DNA from 4 places in the Planococcus sp. 1R117A genome. Region 2 is predicted to be linked to each of the others. Evidence: riboswitches for the same ligand, from Rfam matches in the RefSeq annotation. Region 2 holds a riboswitch; each other region holds the start of a gene.
The links. Region 2 has a riboswitch for lysine ahead of dapA (4-hydroxy-tetrahydrodipicolinate synthase). Riboswitches for the same ligand answer to the same signal wherever they lie in the genome.
Positions count from the first base shown of each region.

Region 1: another riboswitch for lysine. It lies ahead of ACSFXN_RS04915 (transporter substrate-binding domain-containing protein); the one in region 2 lies ahead of dapA (4-hydroxy-tetrahydrodipicolinate synthase).
Region 3: another riboswitch for lysine. It lies ahead of ACSFXN_RS16520 (Na+/H+ antiporter NhaC family protein); the one in region 2 lies ahead of dapA (4-hydroxy-tetrahydrodipicolinate synthase).
Region 4: another riboswitch for lysine. It lies ahead of ACSFXN_RS08850 (aspartate kinase); the one in region 2 lies ahead of dapA (4-hydroxy-tetrahydrodipicolinate synthase).

Region 1 is NZ_JBPRLO010000001.1:1,046,209-1,050,397, forward strand. Features, by position in the region: gene ACSFXN_RS04910 (amino acid ABC transporter permease) at 33-800, opposite strand; gene ACSFXN_RS04915 (transporter substrate-binding domain-containing protein) at 864-1,706, opposite strand; lysine riboswitch at 1,842-2,025, opposite strand; gene mnmH (tRNA 2-selenouridine(34) synthase MnmH) at 2,174-3,253, opposite strand; gene ACSFXN_RS04925 (class I SAM-dependent methyltransferase) at 3,459-4,022, opposite strand.
Region 2 is NZ_JBPRLO010000001.1:732,083-736,271, forward strand. Features, by position in the region: gene ACSFXN_RS03380 (TraB/GumN family protein) at 1-118, opposite strand, end outside; gene ypfJ (KPN_02809 family neutral zinc metallopeptidase) at 253-1,101, opposite strand; gene ACSFXN_RS03390 (SAM-dependent methyltransferase) at 1,168-1,770, opposite strand; lysine riboswitch at 1,878-2,056, shown strand; gene dapA (4-hydroxy-tetrahydrodipicolinate synthase) at 2,190-3,071, shown strand; gene ACSFXN_RS03400 (STAS domain-containing protein) at 3,592-4,189, opposite strand, start outside.
Region 3 is NZ_JBPRLO010000006.1:38,119-42,307, reverse strand. Features, by position in the region: gene ACSFXN_RS16530 (sulfite exporter TauE/SafE family protein) at 1-546, shown strand, start outside; gene ACSFXN_RS16525 (bifunctional metallophosphatase/5'-nucleotidase) at 560-1,903, shown strand; lysine riboswitch at 1,974-2,156, shown strand; gene ACSFXN_RS16520 (Na+/H+ antiporter NhaC family protein) at 2,269-3,846, shown strand; gene ACSFXN_RS16515 (sodium-dependent transporter) at 4,040-4,189, shown strand, end outside.
Region 4 is NZ_JBPRLO010000002.1:687,790-691,978, reverse strand. Features, by position in the region: gene trxA (thioredoxin) at 1-46, shown strand, start outside; gene uvrC (excinuclease ABC subunit UvrC) at 97-1,893, shown strand; lysine riboswitch at 1,931-2,106, shown strand; gene ACSFXN_RS08850 (aspartate kinase) at 2,239-3,450, shown strand; gene ACSFXN_RS08845 (hypothetical protein) at 3,650-3,841, opposite strand.

The sequences.
Region 1 (4,189 bases), 310 kb from region 2:
TTCTCCTCTTCCATTTCTGCTTATTGACCTGTCTATTCTTTGATTTTATGCGAAGTGTCTTCCGGATTCACTACTTGCATCGGCAAGCCGCCAATCATGCTGTAGTTTTTCGGCCCCGCCATTTTTCTTTCAAGTTTGCGCAATAGAAGTGTGATGCTGTATGTCATGATGAAATAAAGGACACAAGCGATAAAGAACGATTCGAAATAACGGAAGTTGTTCCCTGATACGGTTCTTGTCTGGAAAAACAATTCCGTCACTCCAATAACGCTTAGCACCGCCGTATCTTTAATATTGATGACAAACTGATTGCCTGTTGCCGGCAAAATATTGCGGATGACCTGCGGCATGACGACATTGATCATAGTTTGAAAATGGTTCATCCCAATGGCCTGGGCAGCTTCGAACTGTCCTTTATCGACGGAAATGATGCCGCCCCGAACAATTTCCGACATATAGGCCCCTGTATTGATGGATACAATGAATATGGCCGCTGTAAAGACGTCCAAATCGATTCCAAATGCCATGGCGGATCCATAGAAAATAACCATCGCCTGTACCATCATCGGTGTTCCCCGGAAAAATTCGATGTATGCAGAAAGAAGTCCGTTAATGACTTTCAAACCGATTTTTTTGATTCCCCGCTCCGGCATCGGAATGGTATGGATAATACCGATGATCAATCCAATAGCGGCTCCAATCAAAGTGCCGATCACTGAAATCCATAACGTCATGACCGCTCCGCGCAGGAACATGGGCCAGTTATCTGTAAGTATGGTGATAACCCATTCTAAACTCATTGTTTTCCTCCTAAAAATAGTTAAAACCGGCTGCATACATATGTAGCCGGCACCACCTAATCATTATTGGGCAGCTGGTTGGTTTTTAATTGCAGTATCCATAATTTCCTGGCGCTCTTCTTCAGAAATGCCAGCCAATGCTTTATTGATTTGTTCTGTCAGTTCACTGCCTTTTTCAAGCCCTACCGCAATTGCTGTGTCTTCTTCAGACGTTTCAAACCCGTCTTCAAATTCCACCATGGCAAAATTTTCATTGGCAGCAGAAGCACTCACCGCTTCCGGCCGTTCTGACACGTAGCCATCAATAATCCCTGATTCAAGCGCTACCCGCATGGAAGGGAAGCTTTCCATCGCTGTTTCTTTCGATACGCCTTCAATCTGGTCAATAACGGAATAATGGAAAGTGTTCAACTGTGCTGTGATTTTCGCTCCTTTAAAATCGGAAAGCGAAGTTGCCCCTTCATATTTGCCGCCTTTTTGAACGACCATAACCAACTCTGACGTATAGTACGGGTCTGAAAAATCAATGGTTGCTTTGCGCTCTGCCGTCGGTGACATGCCCGCAACGATGGCATCAATCTTGCCGGAAGTCAGAGCAGGCACCAGACCATCCCATTCCGTTTTTACAATTTCCAATTCCTTGCCCATGTCTTCAGCAATTCTTTTAGCAATTTCTACGTCATAGCCGCCTGCATATTCAGCGTTCCCTGAAATTTTCACAGCCTCGTTGGAGTCATCTCCCTGTGTCCAGTTGAACGGTGCATAAGCTGCTTCCATTCCCACTTTGAATGTCTCAGATTCTTCTGATGATCCGCCGCTTCCGGCTTCCTCGCTTGATCCGCATCCTGACATCAGCAGCATCGACGACAGGAACATGGTTGAAAATAACGTCAATTTTTTCTTCATAATTAAACTCTCCCCTTTGTGTTTGGTACCTTAGTGGTAATTGAATATACAAAAAGGGCACCTCTGCACAAAAAGACCTGAGGTAGACTCAGATCGCACTATACATAGTTGCCCTAAATCCTCTTCTTCGTCCCTGGATGAGATAGCTCTTCGCAATAAATCGGGAAATCCATTGCGACAGTCCTGCAGCTATTAACCGCAGACCCAGCATGCAATAGTGAGAGTTATTGCACACTTCGGCGACATTTCCTTCTCCTTGGGATCATCATTTTCTCGAACTCCTCCAAGGATTGTTAAACGTCGCGCCTCTACCTCACTGCAAAAAGTGTGAGGTAATATTCAATTCATGTTTTTCATAGTCTACATTGATATATTTTATCTGTCAATCCTATTTTTATTTATCAAAAATTTGTCCTGATTTTCTGTTTCCACAATGGGAGCAGAGACTTTTTGTTCAGCTTTCCCACTTATTTCTTTTGCACTAATTGACCTGGATCGGTGGCTTCTCCACCCACAGAGAAAGCAGGGAGATTTTCTTTAACCGCTTGGATTGCTTCTTCGATATTGTTGACCACCAAGAACTTTTTCTGCGAATCCGGGTATTGGAGGCCGGTATGCTTGTAGCGGGAATCGTAATAATGCTCCAGCAGCAGCTGAATGGCCGAAGCAAAATTGCCCGTTTCCAAATCCGATTCGATTTGCTTGGCGATAGGCATATGAATCCGCGATTTGATCCGCTGAAATGCTTCCATGCATTCTTCCTGATGTTCCGAAGGACGGTAATCTTCCAGGATTTCTTTCACCCGTTCTTCCATCGGCAAATCGATGACCAAATGGATGCTCCGATTTTTCAAATCACTTAAAAACGGCGGAATCACCACTTTCCCGATGCGATGGCTTTCTGCTTCAATCAGCACATAAGGAAAATTCTGCAGCTTTTTCAGCTGATGGACCAGAAGCGAATCAAAGACTTTCTGATTATGCGGTTCCAGACCGATCTGACCGAAAATCGATCCTTTATGATTGGCCATCCCTTCAAAATCAATGACCGGATATCCCTCTTCCTGCAGCGCCTTTAATACTCTTGTTTTCCCTGCGCCGGTTAATCCGTTTAATACAAATCCTTTCGAAGGGGTTTCCTTTTGTTCCAGCTCGGCTACCACCCATTTCCGATAAGCCCGGATGCCTTCATCAAGGCGATGGACATGGACGTTCATCAAACTCAAAAGAGTCGCTGTCGTTCTGCTGCGCATGCCTCCGCGCCAGCAAAACACCACTTTATCTCCTTCGACTTTCTTGAATGCCCGCACGAATTCCGGCAATTTTGCTGAAATGATTTCCAGCCCGCGTTCTTTTGCAGCTTCTACACTGACTTGTTTATAAAGCGTTCCGATTTCTGCCCGTTCCGCATCATCAAAAAATGGAATATTGATGCTTCCCGGTATAGTGAAATTTTTATATTCAGATGGCGACCGGACATCAATGAGCGCCATTTTTTTGTTTTCGATGACCGGAATCAGTTCTTCTACTTTAATATTGCTAAACATTCTTTTTCCCCCAAAAAGCCATTAAAAGGCTCTATAGTATGGCTTAAATTCTTCAAATTACATTTACAAGTATACACCCATTGAATCCATATAAAAGTTTTCATGGCTTGCTCTTTGTAAAAGCAAAGAAAAAAGCAAGCCGTATTGACAGGCCTGCCTTCTTTAATGGGAAAGTTATCCGACATTAACCGATTGGTGCTTCTCTTTATTTAGTCGCTTCATAAACCCGCATAGGCGGAAGATTCCGCAGAAAGAATTTATCTTGGGCATTGGAAAAATAGTCCCGCAGGTAAACCATCAAATGTTCGTCTTTTTGGAAAAAGGTTTGGTAAGGAAGAAATTTCCCTCCCGGCTTTAATACATGGCTTGTTCTTTTTACGATATTTTCACGGGTTTCTTCATCCATTAACGAGAACGGGATACCCGAAATCACATAATCCACTATTTCGACTCCATGCTGATGGACGATTTCATGCACATTTTCTGCACTGTCATGGTGAATTTTCAACCGGGGATCTCTGGTGTTTTCCCTTAAGTAATCAACAAAATTATCATTAAGTTCAATGGCAATGATCAGGGAATCTGGCGTCATATGCTCAAGCAAATAATTGGTGAATACACCTGTAGCAGGCCCATATTCAACAATCACTACTTTTTTGCTGAGATCCATTTTTTCACATACTTCCCGTACCCCCATCTTTGAAGTCGGCGTAATGGAGGCGATGTTCCGGTCTTTGATTAAATTCTTCACGTATTCTATTGTACTCATTTTTCTGGCCCCCTGTTCACAATTGGCTTAGCTGTAAGCAAACTATTTATGCAGAACATCGTAAAAAAATAAGAAAGCATCAATAACTTTTTCTAACTTTAACAGCAATTTAAACTCTAATTGGAACAACTATCGCTTTCTGGGAAAGCACTTTGCTTGAATCTATT
Region 2 (4,189 bases):
GTTCCGCTTCTATGACTTGTTTGACCTGCTCGGCGCTTTGGCGGGAAACGTGTGCCGTGCCGATCAGGATCAGTTCGCGCCCATCAAGTTGTATGCGTGTAATATTATCTTCATGCATAAATTTTCTTCCTTCATAGAACTTAATTTCTTTCCGTTTTCACACGAAAAGACTGTCTATTTCAATAATGAATCACAATGCCAAAAATATCAATGCAACACTCTTCGTTCCGCTGTTTTTTTCAGCAGAAACGGTTACAGGTTTTTCGCATTGAACGTATCGCCGCCTTGGATCGTCCCCGCCTCGAAGCCTTTATAGAACCAGCTCTTGCGCTGTTCGGACGTTCCGTGCGTAAAGCTTTCCGGCACCACATAGCCGCGCGCCCGTTCCTGGATGGTATCGTCTCCCACTGCACTTGCCGCCGTCAATGCTTCTTCCAGATCCCCTGTTTCCAGGAGATTCATCCCTTGGGCATGGTGCGCCCAGACACCCGCATAATAATCGGCCTGCAATTCGAGCCTTACCTGCAGTTTATTGTAATCCTCTTCACTTAATTGATTGCGGAGCGGCTGGACCTGCTCCATAATGCCGAGCAGGTTTTGCACATGGTGCCCGACTTCATGCGCAATGACGTAAGCCATCGCAAAGTCGCCCGGCGCCTGGAATTGCTGCTGCAGCTCATTATAAAAACTTAAGTCAATATAAAGCTTCTGATCGCCGGGACAATAGAACGGTCCGACGGCTGCGCCTGCTGTACCGCAAGCAGAGTCAACGCTGCCATTAAAAAGCACGAGTGTCGGCTCGACATACTCCAAGCCCTGCTCGGCAAAAACTTCAGACCACACGGCTTCGGTATCCGCCAGCACAACCGAAACGAAATTTGCCAGTTCCTGCTCCTGCTCGGTTTTGACATAAGGTTCGCTCGACTGTGTGCCTGCGCCGGTGCCAAGTTCGTTCAGAAGGACACCCGGGTCCCCGCCAAGAAATGCCACCAGCAGGACGATAAGCAGTCCTCCGATTCCGCCTCCCGCTATCATCTTGCCGCCTGATGAACCCCGCCGGTCCTCGACGTTTCTGCTGCCTTGCCTGCCTTTCCATTTCATAAAATCTCTCCTCGCGAATTGCACTTTTTAAGCCTATACCCCAATTCATAGAAACTCTAATCCCACTTATTCGAGGCGGTAAACTAAAAAACGTTCGCGAATATCGCAGCTTGCTCCCGGCAGCAAAATCTCTTCCAGCAGTTCAAAAAGAGTCTGATGCTCCAAATAATCGATATAATCGTCCGACGGGAAAAACAGAATCACATCAACCGGACGCTGCACCTGCTCCACGGACTTCAAGATATTGTTGATAGCGGCCATGAAGATCTGAACCGAAAACGGATTAAAAAAATAAAACCGGTTGTCTCTTGCTTCAACTTTATAGTCTTGTGCCAGGCAGCAGCAAAAGTCGATTTTCCCTTTAGCATTTTTCCGCTTTTTCTCGTAAGCCGTCCGGTTATCGAGTGCTTCCTTGTAAAAGGTTTCGTCCATCTCGACTCCCACCGTTTCCGCTCCGAATAAATATTGAACGTAAAAATTCAGACGGCCCTTGCCGCAGCCGTAGTCAACGAGCCGGTCTTCCTTGGACAGCCTGTAATGGCTAAAAAGGATTTCCAGTAAGGCATAAGGCGTCGGCTCATAGCGGTTGTGGTGAAGCGACTCATGGAAGCCTTGCTGGTTTTCGGAAGTCCGGATATTCAACATTTCGTCGTATTGGCGTTCGTTCACTGTCATCCACTCCATTCCAATAAAATAATAATTCCGGCTCTTGCAATCGCGCAAAGAGTTTGGTATGGTGAAGCTAATTCAATATTTTCTTGCTCCAGATTTTATGGAGTGAGGATAGAGGTGCAAAAACCATCAGTATATAAATCGAGGAGTATGAGCTCCGATGACGTTTATGGAAAGGGGGATTTGCCGAAGCGGTTAGACACTCATAGTCGACTCCGCTGGGTCTGCATCTAATAAATGCAGGACTGTCATATAGGCGACTATATGGAGGGCTATCTGACGCAAAGAAACGGTGGATAAACATTGTTTCTACGGCAGCAACGAGACCCTCGTTGCTGCTTTTTTGTTTCTTTTTATTATGCGACTGGTCCATCACCTCTGATTCTATGACAAAAAACTAAGAAAAGGGTGGTATTATGAATTTCGGCCAAATCATCACAGCAATGGTTACTCCGTTTGACGCAAACGGGGAAATCGACTTTCCCGCAACTAAAAACCTAGTGGAGCACTTAATCGAAAACGGTTCAGATGGATTAGTAATTGCCGGCACGACTGGAGAATCGCCGACTTTGTCATCAGAAGAAAAAGTGAAACTATTTAAATTCGTAGTGGAAACTGTGAAAGGCCGAATTCCGGTCATCGCAGGAACGGGTTCGAACAACACTCGTGCATCTATCGCCTTGACTCGGCAAGCGGAAGACATCGGAGTCGATGGCATCATGCTCGTTACGCCGTATTATAACAAACCTTCACAAGAAGGCATGTTCCAACATTTTGAAGCGATCGCCGCGTCTACCCGCCTGCCAATTATGCTCTACAATATTCCAGGGCGCAGCGTCGTCAATTTATCCGTCGATACAGTCGTCCGTCTTTCAGCAATCGATAATATCGTCTCTATCAAAGAAGCGAGCGGCAATTTGGATGCTGCCGCGGAAATTATCGAACGCACACCGGATTCCTTCACGCTCTACAGCGGTGATGACAGTTTAACTTTGCCGATTCTTGCAATCGGCGGAAACGGCATCGTATCGGTCGCTGCCCATATCATCGGCAATGACATGAAAAATATGATCTCGAACTTCCGGAATGGCAATACCCAAGCGGCTGCAGCGGCACACCGCAAATTGCTGCCCGTCATGAATGCCTTGTTTGCCGCTCCGAATCCGGTTCCGGTAAAAACTGCTTTAAACCTCTCAGGCGTCCAAGTCGGCGGTGTCCGTTTGCCAATGATTCCTTTGAACGAGCAAGAAACCCTAACCTTGCAAGAGGTTTTATCAGCCCGTACTGTGAATTCTTAATAGATTGATACAAAACCGCTGAAGCCAGGACTTCAGCGGTTTTGATCTTGTAAAGAAACTTTTGTTATTTTCTCATTTCGCTCCAGGCGAACGCTTTCCGCGGGCACGGCTTCAGCCGCTTCCTTTGCTCCCGCGATTACTCGTCGCAAATTGAAAAAACATTCGCTGCGCTCAGTCCAGGGTCTTCAGCTTCCTTTTACTACTTTTAAAGACTCTCTAAAAGTGTAATTGTTTTGGAAAGCTCTCTAAAATATTTGTTCCTACTCTCCAGATATGGAGCCAAACGGCGGAGGAAAACATACTGTCTCTGCATCGCTGCGCTAGCTTCGAGACATGAAAGTGCGCTGCTCCTGCGCAAGCTCATCACAAAGCAATCGGCCGAAATGATTCGGCCGATTGTTTTGCAGCTGTTTTGCGGAATATCGGTTTAATGAATTAATATTAAAACAATTTTTTAGCTTTCTCAACAAACTTACAAAAACCCGCTGAAGCCAAGGCTTCAGCGGGTTTTTCATATACTCTATTTTGCTTCGGCCAATCTCTTGAAAGCCTGCTTCAAGCTTCCGCCAAGTGCCAGCTGGCTGACGTCAATGCCCAGCTGAATCATGGTCTGCGCGATTTCCGGCCGGATGCCGGTCAACACTGCCTGGACGCCGACAAGCTTCAGTGACTGCGTCAATTTAATAATTTGTTCTGCCACCATCGTGTCGACTTTTACTACGCCCGATAAATCAATAATAAGCGTGGAAACCTTTAAGCGTCCAGCCGCAAACAGCGATTGTTCCAAAATATGCTGTGCCCGGTCCACTTCAATGGCGCCTACAATCGGAAGGATTGCAATTTGGTCATTTACGGGAACAACCGGCGATGACAACTCGAGAAATTCTTTTCTGGCAGCAGCCAAGTTCTTCTGATAAGAATTGATGTAAGTCGAGCTGTACGAATAGGCAGCGTGGTCCAGCAATGAATGGAAAAATTCCATTGCTTCAAAAAGGATCTCAAGCGGCATTTCCTTGCGCACAGCTTCGGTTTTGATCACTTTGCCGATATGTTTCCGATAAAGGGACGTTTCCCCCAATGCGTCTGCAAGCGACATGCCCTCTTTCAGAAAATAATTC
Region 3 (4,189 bases), on a different contig from region 2:
GCATTTGTAAATAAAGGATTGGATTTGCCTTCCTTTAACTTATATTTCGGCATCTTACTGGTATTCCTTTCCATATTGCTGTTGGTCCGGAACCGGTTGAAAGAAGTACAGTGGTTTGTTAATAATGGCCGGAAAATACGTTTTAAAGACTCCATGAACAAAGAATATGTTTATGGTTATCCGGTGTGGGCTGCTCTGCTGCTGACTTTTGCAGTAGGCTTTGCTTCTGGTTTGTTTGGAATCGGCGGAGGTTCGATTATGGTGCCAGCCATGATTTTACTATTTTTATTTCCACCGCATGTTGCCGTCGGAACCTCAATGTTCATGGTCTTTTTATCATCGATTGTAAACTCCATAACCCATATGTCTCTTGGCAATGTTCCCTGGATCTACACGTTGGCGGTAGTGCCAGGGGCTTATATAGGAGCGAAGGTAGGGGCGGCGTTAAACAAAAAACTGAAATCAGAGACGCTAGTAGCTATCTTGCGGATTGCTTTGTTATTATTGGGACTGCGTTCAATTTACGAAGGATTATTTAGTTCTTAAAGAGGTGTAAGTTATGGGTGAAACCATTCATATTTATCATACAAACGATTTGCATAGCCATTTTTCCAATTGGCCTCGCATCAAGAATTTATTGAGTGAACGAAAACGGTGGCATCAGGAAGAAGGAGATGTTTGTTTAATCCTTGATATCGGGGACCATGTTGACCGGTCTCATCCATACACTGAAGGGACTGCCGGAAAAGGCAACGTGGAGTTATTAAATGATGCTGAATACGATGCCGTGACAATAGGCAATAATGAAGGTATAACGCTGTCCAAAAAAGAATTGGAAGAATTATATGTGCAAGCGGATTTCGATGTAATTGTAGCTAATCTCTATGAGCCGGATGGCAAGCGCCCCGAATGGGCAAAACCTTACCAGCTGCTGAAAACTCAAGGGGGCTTAACGATTGGACTGGTCGGGGCAACGGCTGAGTTTACCCCTTTCTATAAGCGGCTGGGATGGACAATCACAGATGCCAAGGATGCCATTATAGAGGCTGTAGAAGCCATTAAAGATGAAGTGGACCTAATTGTCTGCCTTTCTCATCTTGGCGTGAAAGAAGATGAGTATTTGGCGGAACTATGCCCGGAAATTGATGTGATTCTGGGAGCCCATACGCATCACATTTTTCATGAAGGAAAACTAATCGGCGATACATTGCTCGGGGCGGCTGGCAAATTTGGCATGTATATTGGCCATGTAACGATTGAACCGGCCATTCATGAGAAAAAAGCCGAATTGATTGAAACGTCTTCGCTTCGTGGATCAGATGAAGACTTTAATGACATGCTCATCGAGCAAGGAAAATCACAATTGAATGAACCGGTCTTTTATAATGAAGATGAACTGAAAGCGGAATGGTTTAAAGATTCCCAGCTGGCCGAACTGTTCGGAGAAGCACTGCTGGAATTCTCTGGAGCTGATTGCGCCATATTCAATGCAGGATTGTTTATGGAAGACATGCCGGTCGGGGAAACGACCCGTTATGATTTCCATAAAATGCTGCCTCATCCGATCAATCCCTGCCTCATCAGTTTGACGGGCGCTGAATTGAAAGAAATCTACCAGCAGTCATTAAATGCGGAATGGCCCAATATCGAGCTGAAAGGCATGGGATTTCGGGGTGCGGTATTCGGCAATATCATCCGCATCAATCTTGAAATGAAAAACCATCAATTGTTCATTGGCGGAAAGTTGGCAGGACATAATGAAACTTTCCAGCTGGTCACATTGGACATGTTCACATTCGGGTATTTTTTCCCGTCGCTGAAACGCGCTCCGAAAAAGTATTTCATGCCCGAATTCCTGAGGGATGTATTTAGTCAATATTTCCGAAGCAAAGCTCTCAAATGAAAGAAAATTCAAAGTTAATATACATTTGATTTTGCAATAAGATTGGGCTATGCTTACAAAGAATTAAAAATTGATGGGTAGAGGCTGCAAAACTTATAAGTCCGATGTGCGAGTGTGACAACGTTGAACACATCCAAAAGGAAGTTTTGCCGAAGTTCTTTTTTTGCTGTCACTGAAAAAAGAGCTGGGGGTATTCTGAACAAGAATGCCACTGTCGTTTATGATGAATCATAGGCGAAGAGCTACAGGGTTGTTTGATGTTTTGAAGCACAGACGAATTGTAGAAAGCTGACTGTACCCAGTAGGGACACGGTCAGCTTTTTTTCTTTCTCTTCCATCCTAAAAAAACAGGAGGGATCATTACCATGGAAAATACAGTTTTTTCGATTTTGCCGCCAATCATCGCGATTGTTATGGTGTTGCTGACTCGCCGTGTGCTATTGTCACTCGGAGCAGGAATCGTAGCAGGGGCGTTGATTCTGACTTCTTTTGCACCGCTGGAAGCGCTGCAGGAATTGTTTAACTCATTCGCTATCACTTTTTGGGACGAAGGCTTTAACGCTTATAATGTTTACATTATTTTATTCCTCTTCTTATTGGGGATTATTACTGCATTTGTCAGCTTGTCAGGAGGCAGTCTTGCTTTCGCGGAATGGGCATCTAAGCGCATCAAATCAAGAAGAGGCGCAAAAGTCCTTACAGTAATTCTCGGTATGATCATTTTTATCGATGATTATTTTAATGCTTTGGCTGTAGGGCAAGTCGCTAAACCGATTACAGACCGTTATAGAGTATCACGCGCGAAACTTGCATATTTCATCGATTCGACAGCTGCACCGGTTTGTGTAATTTCTCCAGTATCCAGCTGGGGGGCGGCGATTATCGGAATCATCGCAACTATTTTGGCTGAGCAGACATATGTCCAATCTTCAGCTCTTGAGGCATTTGTCTTAATGGCGCCTATGAACTTTTATGCAATTGCCACTTTGGCTATCGTCTTTTTCGTAGCAATTCGTGATGTGGACTTTGGAGCCATGAAAAAGCATGAGACTCTGGCAATCGTCGACGGCCAACTATTTAATCCAAACAAAGTTATACCTGGTGAAATGAAAGAAGAATTCCCAACCCACTCACACGGACGTGTCCAAGATTTACTGTTGCCAATTTTATTATTGGTTGTTGGAACAATCGGGGCGATGATTTGGACCGGGTACCAAAATGCTGGTCAAGTTGCTGATATCTGGTTGATTTTTGAAAATACAGATGTTCCGGCTTCGCTGATGACCGGTGGGCTTCTAGGAGCGTTTACTTCAATTGTCCTTTATGTACTTCAGATGAAACGTAATGAAACGGCGAACGCGACTTGGGTCGGAAAAGGGGTTATTGCTGGGATCAAATCCATGGCAGGCGCCGTTTTCATCCTGATTTTCGCTTGGTCATTAAGTTATTTAATAGGAGCACTTGAAACCGGAATTTATCTTTCGGAGATTGTTACGGAAAACAATGTTCCAATAGAAATTCTGCCGGTCCTGTTATTTATTCTGGCAGGGGTTATGGCATTCTCAACAGGCACTTCCTGGGGCTCATTCGGCATCCTCTTGCCGATTGCAGGGAACATCATGGCTCAAGCTGCACCTGAGCTCTTATTGCCGGCATTATCTGCGGTTCTCGCTGGAGCGGTATTTGGTGATCACTGTTCACCAATTTCTGATACGACTATTCTGTCTTCAACAGGGGCAGGGAGCAATCACATGGACCATGTACTGACGCAGCTTCCGTATGCTTTGACAGCTGCGGGCATCGCCGCTATAGGGTATATTATCATAGGTTTTACTGGATCTCTCTTATTTTCTTTAGGTGCAGTTATCATTATTCTTTTGATATTATTCCTTGTATGGTCTCGGAGAACCACAATTCTTGAAAAGCGCGTTAAACTCCAATGATTCAAGAAGCAGAGAACCTTGTTCTCTGCTTTTTTGTTATTGAAGTAATAGCTTTATGTAAAAACTTTGCTGAATTATCTTTACTTTGAACATTCCCCTCGTTATACTATTTTTAGATTAGTAAATAATCTGAATATAAACAAACTTCCTATTTTTCTGGAAAGAGGATGGAAGAAAACAAGGAGGAAGGTAAATGGAACGTTCGCAATGGGGTACGCGCGCCGGTTTTGTTATGGCGGCAGTGGGATCGGCTGTAGGTCTAGGGAATATTTGGCGTTTTCCTTATGTGGCCTATGAAAATGGTGGAGGAGCATTCTTTATACCGTACTTATTCGCTCTGTTA
Region 4 (4,189 bases), on a different contig from region 2:
CAGACCAAAAGAAGCTTTAGCAGAATTGGTTAACCAACACGCATAATTCTAAACCGGGTCCCGTAATGGTGCCCGGTTTTTTAATAGGGTGAGATTATGGCAAATGAATTGATTCAACATAAATTAGCGATACTTCCGGATCAGCCTGGCTGCTATTTGATGAAAGACCGCCAAAATACGATCATCTATGTCGGTAAAGCGAAAGTGCTGAAAAACCGCGTACGATCGTATTTTACGGGAAGCCATGATGCCAAAACACAGCGGCTGGTAGGCGAAATAGAGGATTTTGAATATATCGTAACAAGTTCAGAAAAAGAAGCGCTGATTCTGGAGCTGAACTTGATCAAAAAGCATGATCCAAAATACAATATCATGCTGAAAGATGACAAGACCTACCCATACTTGAAAATTACAGGTGAGCGCCATCCAAAGCTCATCATCACACGGCAAGTGAAGCGGGATAAAGGCAAGTATTTCGGTCCTTATCCCAATGCTTACGCGGCAAGTGAAACGAAGAAATTGCTCGATCGTCTGTATCCGCTCCGGAAATGCCATACCATGCCTGACCGTGCCTGCCTGTATTACCATATGGGGCAGTGTTTGGCGCCGTGCATCAAACCGGTCGAACAGGAAACGTATCAAAATATGATCGAAGGCATCACGAAATTCCTGAACGGCGGTTTCCGTGAAGTCAAAGAGCAGCTGGTTGAAAAGATGTCGGAAGCCGCTGAGAATTTGGAATTTGAGCGAGCCAAGGAATACCGGGATCAGATTATCCATATTGAAACGGTCATGGAAAAGCAGAAAATGGCCATGAACGATTTTACCAACCGCGACGTTTTTGCCTATGCCATCGACAAGGGCTGGATGTGCGTGCAGGTGTTTTTCGTGCGCCAAGGCAAGCTCATTGAGCGCGATGTCTCACTGTTTCCGTTATACCGCGACCCTCAGGAAGAATTTATGACGTATCTCGGCCAGTTTTACGAGCAGTCGCACCATATGAAGCCAAATGAAATCCTGGTTCCGGAAGGGATAGACACGGATTTGGTCCGGGAATGGCTCGACCTCCGCGTACTGGTGCCTCAGCGCGGCAAGAAAAAGGATTTGCTGGATCTGGCGAAGAAAAATGCGGAGATTGCCATAAAAGAAAAGTTTCAGCTGCTTGAGCGCCAGGAAGAACGGACTGTTGGTGCCTGCATTGAATTGGGAGAAGCGATGAATATTGAAACGCCGCTCCGCATCGAAGCGTTTGATAACTCACATATCCAAGGAGCTGACGCAGTTTCTGCAATGATCACATTTATCGACGGCAAACCGTCGAAAAAAGATTACCGCAAGTATAAAACCCGCAATGCCTCGAAACCGGATGATTACGCTGCTATGCGGGAAGTAATCCGGCGCCGCTATTCGCGTGTTTTGAAAGATGGGCTTCCACTCCCGGACTTGATCGTCATTGATGGAGGAAAAGGGCAGATGGAGTCGGCGCGCGAGATTTTAGAAGACGAGCTTGGCTTATCGATTCCGATTGCCGGCCTTGCTAAAGACACAAAGCACCAGACTTCTCAGCTTCTATACGGGGATCCAATCGAAGTTGTGCCGTTAAAACGCACGAGTGAAGCGTTTTATCTGCTGCAGCGCATCCAGGATGAAGTGCACCGATTTGTCATCACATTCCACCGTCAGCTGCGCGGGAAAAATTCCATCCAGTCCGCGCTCGATGACTTGGAAGGCGTAGGGCCAAAACGCAAGAAGAAATTGTTAAAGCATTTCGGTTCTGTCAAAAAGATAAAAGAAGCGACGATAGAAGAATTGCGCCAGGCGGGCATGCCTGAGAATCTGGCCAAATCCATTCAGCAGCATTTTGTTCAGCAGGCATTGCCAAGTGAGCAATAACATGCTATCGTAAAAACATAATTGAATCACTTGGAAAAGTGATGATAGAGGCGCGAACGTCAATAGTAGCCATTCGGAGATTTGCAGAATCTGTGAAGAGTGGGGAAAGGGGCGGTCGCCGAAGTGTAGGGGATTTTTGCAAACCCATATGCTGGTCCGGCATTTAAGAAATGCCGGGCTGTCAGAGTAAATCTCTGGAGGGCTATCTCACATGGACGTTTTTCGTATTCGTACATGATAAAAGAGGTAGCTTGCCGTAGAACCGGTGAGCTACCTTTTTTTATTGCCTGGCACCCAGTGCCTGACATGTTGAGAGCCACATCTTAAAATGTGGGAGTGGATGAAATGAAGACGATCGTAATGAAGTTTGGCGGGACGTCCGTTGCAACACCCGAAAAAATCATTGAAGTGGCCAAGCGGGCAATCCTTGAAAAAGAAAAAGGCTATCGTGTAGTAATCGTGGTATCAGCGATGGGCAAAACGACAGATACACTGCTCAAACTGGCAGGGGAAATTTCTGCCGAACCGCCGAAACGGGAAATGGATATGCTGTTGGCTACGGGAGAGCAAGTAACAATTTCTCTGCTTGCCATGGCCTTTAAATCATTAGGGCATGAAGCTTTATCGTTCACCGGATGGCAAGCGGGCATTGAAACGGAATCCGTTCCGCGCAACGCCCGCATCGAAACCATCCATACAGAGCGTTTGGAACGGGTTCTGGATAATGGCTATTTCTGCGTGGTTGCCGGGTTCCAGGGCGTTGATAAGATTGGCAATATCACGACACTTGGCCGCGGCGGCTCAGATACGACTGCGGTGGCATTGGCAGCTGCGTTAGAGGCCGATAAATGTGAAATCTACACCGATGTCGATGGTGTTTATACATCGGATCCGCGTCATGTGACAGGAGCCCGTAAACTCGAGCAAATTTCATATGATGAAATGCTTGAACTTGCCAACCTCGGTGCAGGCGTCCTGCATCCTCGTGCTGTCGAATTTGCGAAAAACAATAAAGTCCCGTTGTCGGTCAGAGCAAGTTATTCGGATGAACCGGGCACAATCATACAAGAGGTGATCACTGTGGAGAAAAACTTAATAGTCAGAGGCGTAGCGTTTGAACCTGGAATTGCCCGGGTGACCGTCTCGTATGAAAAACCATTCAACGGTTCATTGGCGAATATATTTACGAAACTGGCGGAAAACCATATCGATGTTGACATCATTGTCCAAAGCATCACGGATGAATTCCCGCCGTCTGTCTCATTTTCCATTAAACAAGACAGCCTGGAAGAAACAAAGCGGGTATTGAACGAATTCCAGTCAGACATTAAATTCTCAAATGCTAATTTTGAAGTCGGTTTATCGAAAGTGTCAATTGTCGGATCCGGCATGGTCTCCAATCCCGGGGTAGCTGCACAAATGTTCGATATTCTTCGCTTGCAGGAAATTCCAGTGAAGATGGTCAGCACTTCTGAGATTAAAATTTCTGTCGTAGTGCCGGAAGCGGATATGAAAAAATCAGCGAACGCTTTGCATGACGCATTCGGTTTATCTTAATAAAAAGAAGTGAACACGTCACTTGGCGATTAAAAAAACCATGCAGGTTTGAAGTTGATAAACAGGAAGCCGCTTTCTTTTAAGTAGATATGTCAGGAAAATGACAATTCGGCAAATGTTTATAAAGGTAAAATGAAATTATTATTCAAATATAAGAACAATAAAACCCACTGCGCTTTTGCGAAGTGGGTTTTGAAATTCATGCTTTTTCATGGAGGCCGGTTTTTAAAGTGATGCGGACTTGATTTCTTTTATATTGGGTTTCGACAGAGGCTTCGGTTAAATAATCATCGATTGCTTGTTTTTGCTGGGCCCGGAATCCAGCTTCTAATTTAAAGCAGCGCTGCGCGGACTCAGAAGTAGATAATGGTGCACTATCAAGCTTTTCCATGCTTTTTTTGAGCATCAGTCAGCCGGAATGAGCTAGTCGAAAAAGGTGTTGCGCTTCTTCCAAGGAATGGACGGAAATTTTCCGGCTAATGATTTTCCCGGTCAGTAAAGAATATCTTCTTCATGCTTGCCTAAAGTTTCTGGAAATATATGGTCTCGAATAATTTCATAACCAAAGTCCTGGTGATTTTGGGTTGTTTGAAAGTCATGCTAATCTTACTTTCAATATAATAAATTGCTATTTAAAATCATACGGAAATACCTCTGGTTACCTTGACGCTCCCATTTTCGGAGAGTACAATAAATATGTCATATTATTGTATCATGATGCAAGTGGCAGTCAATGGAA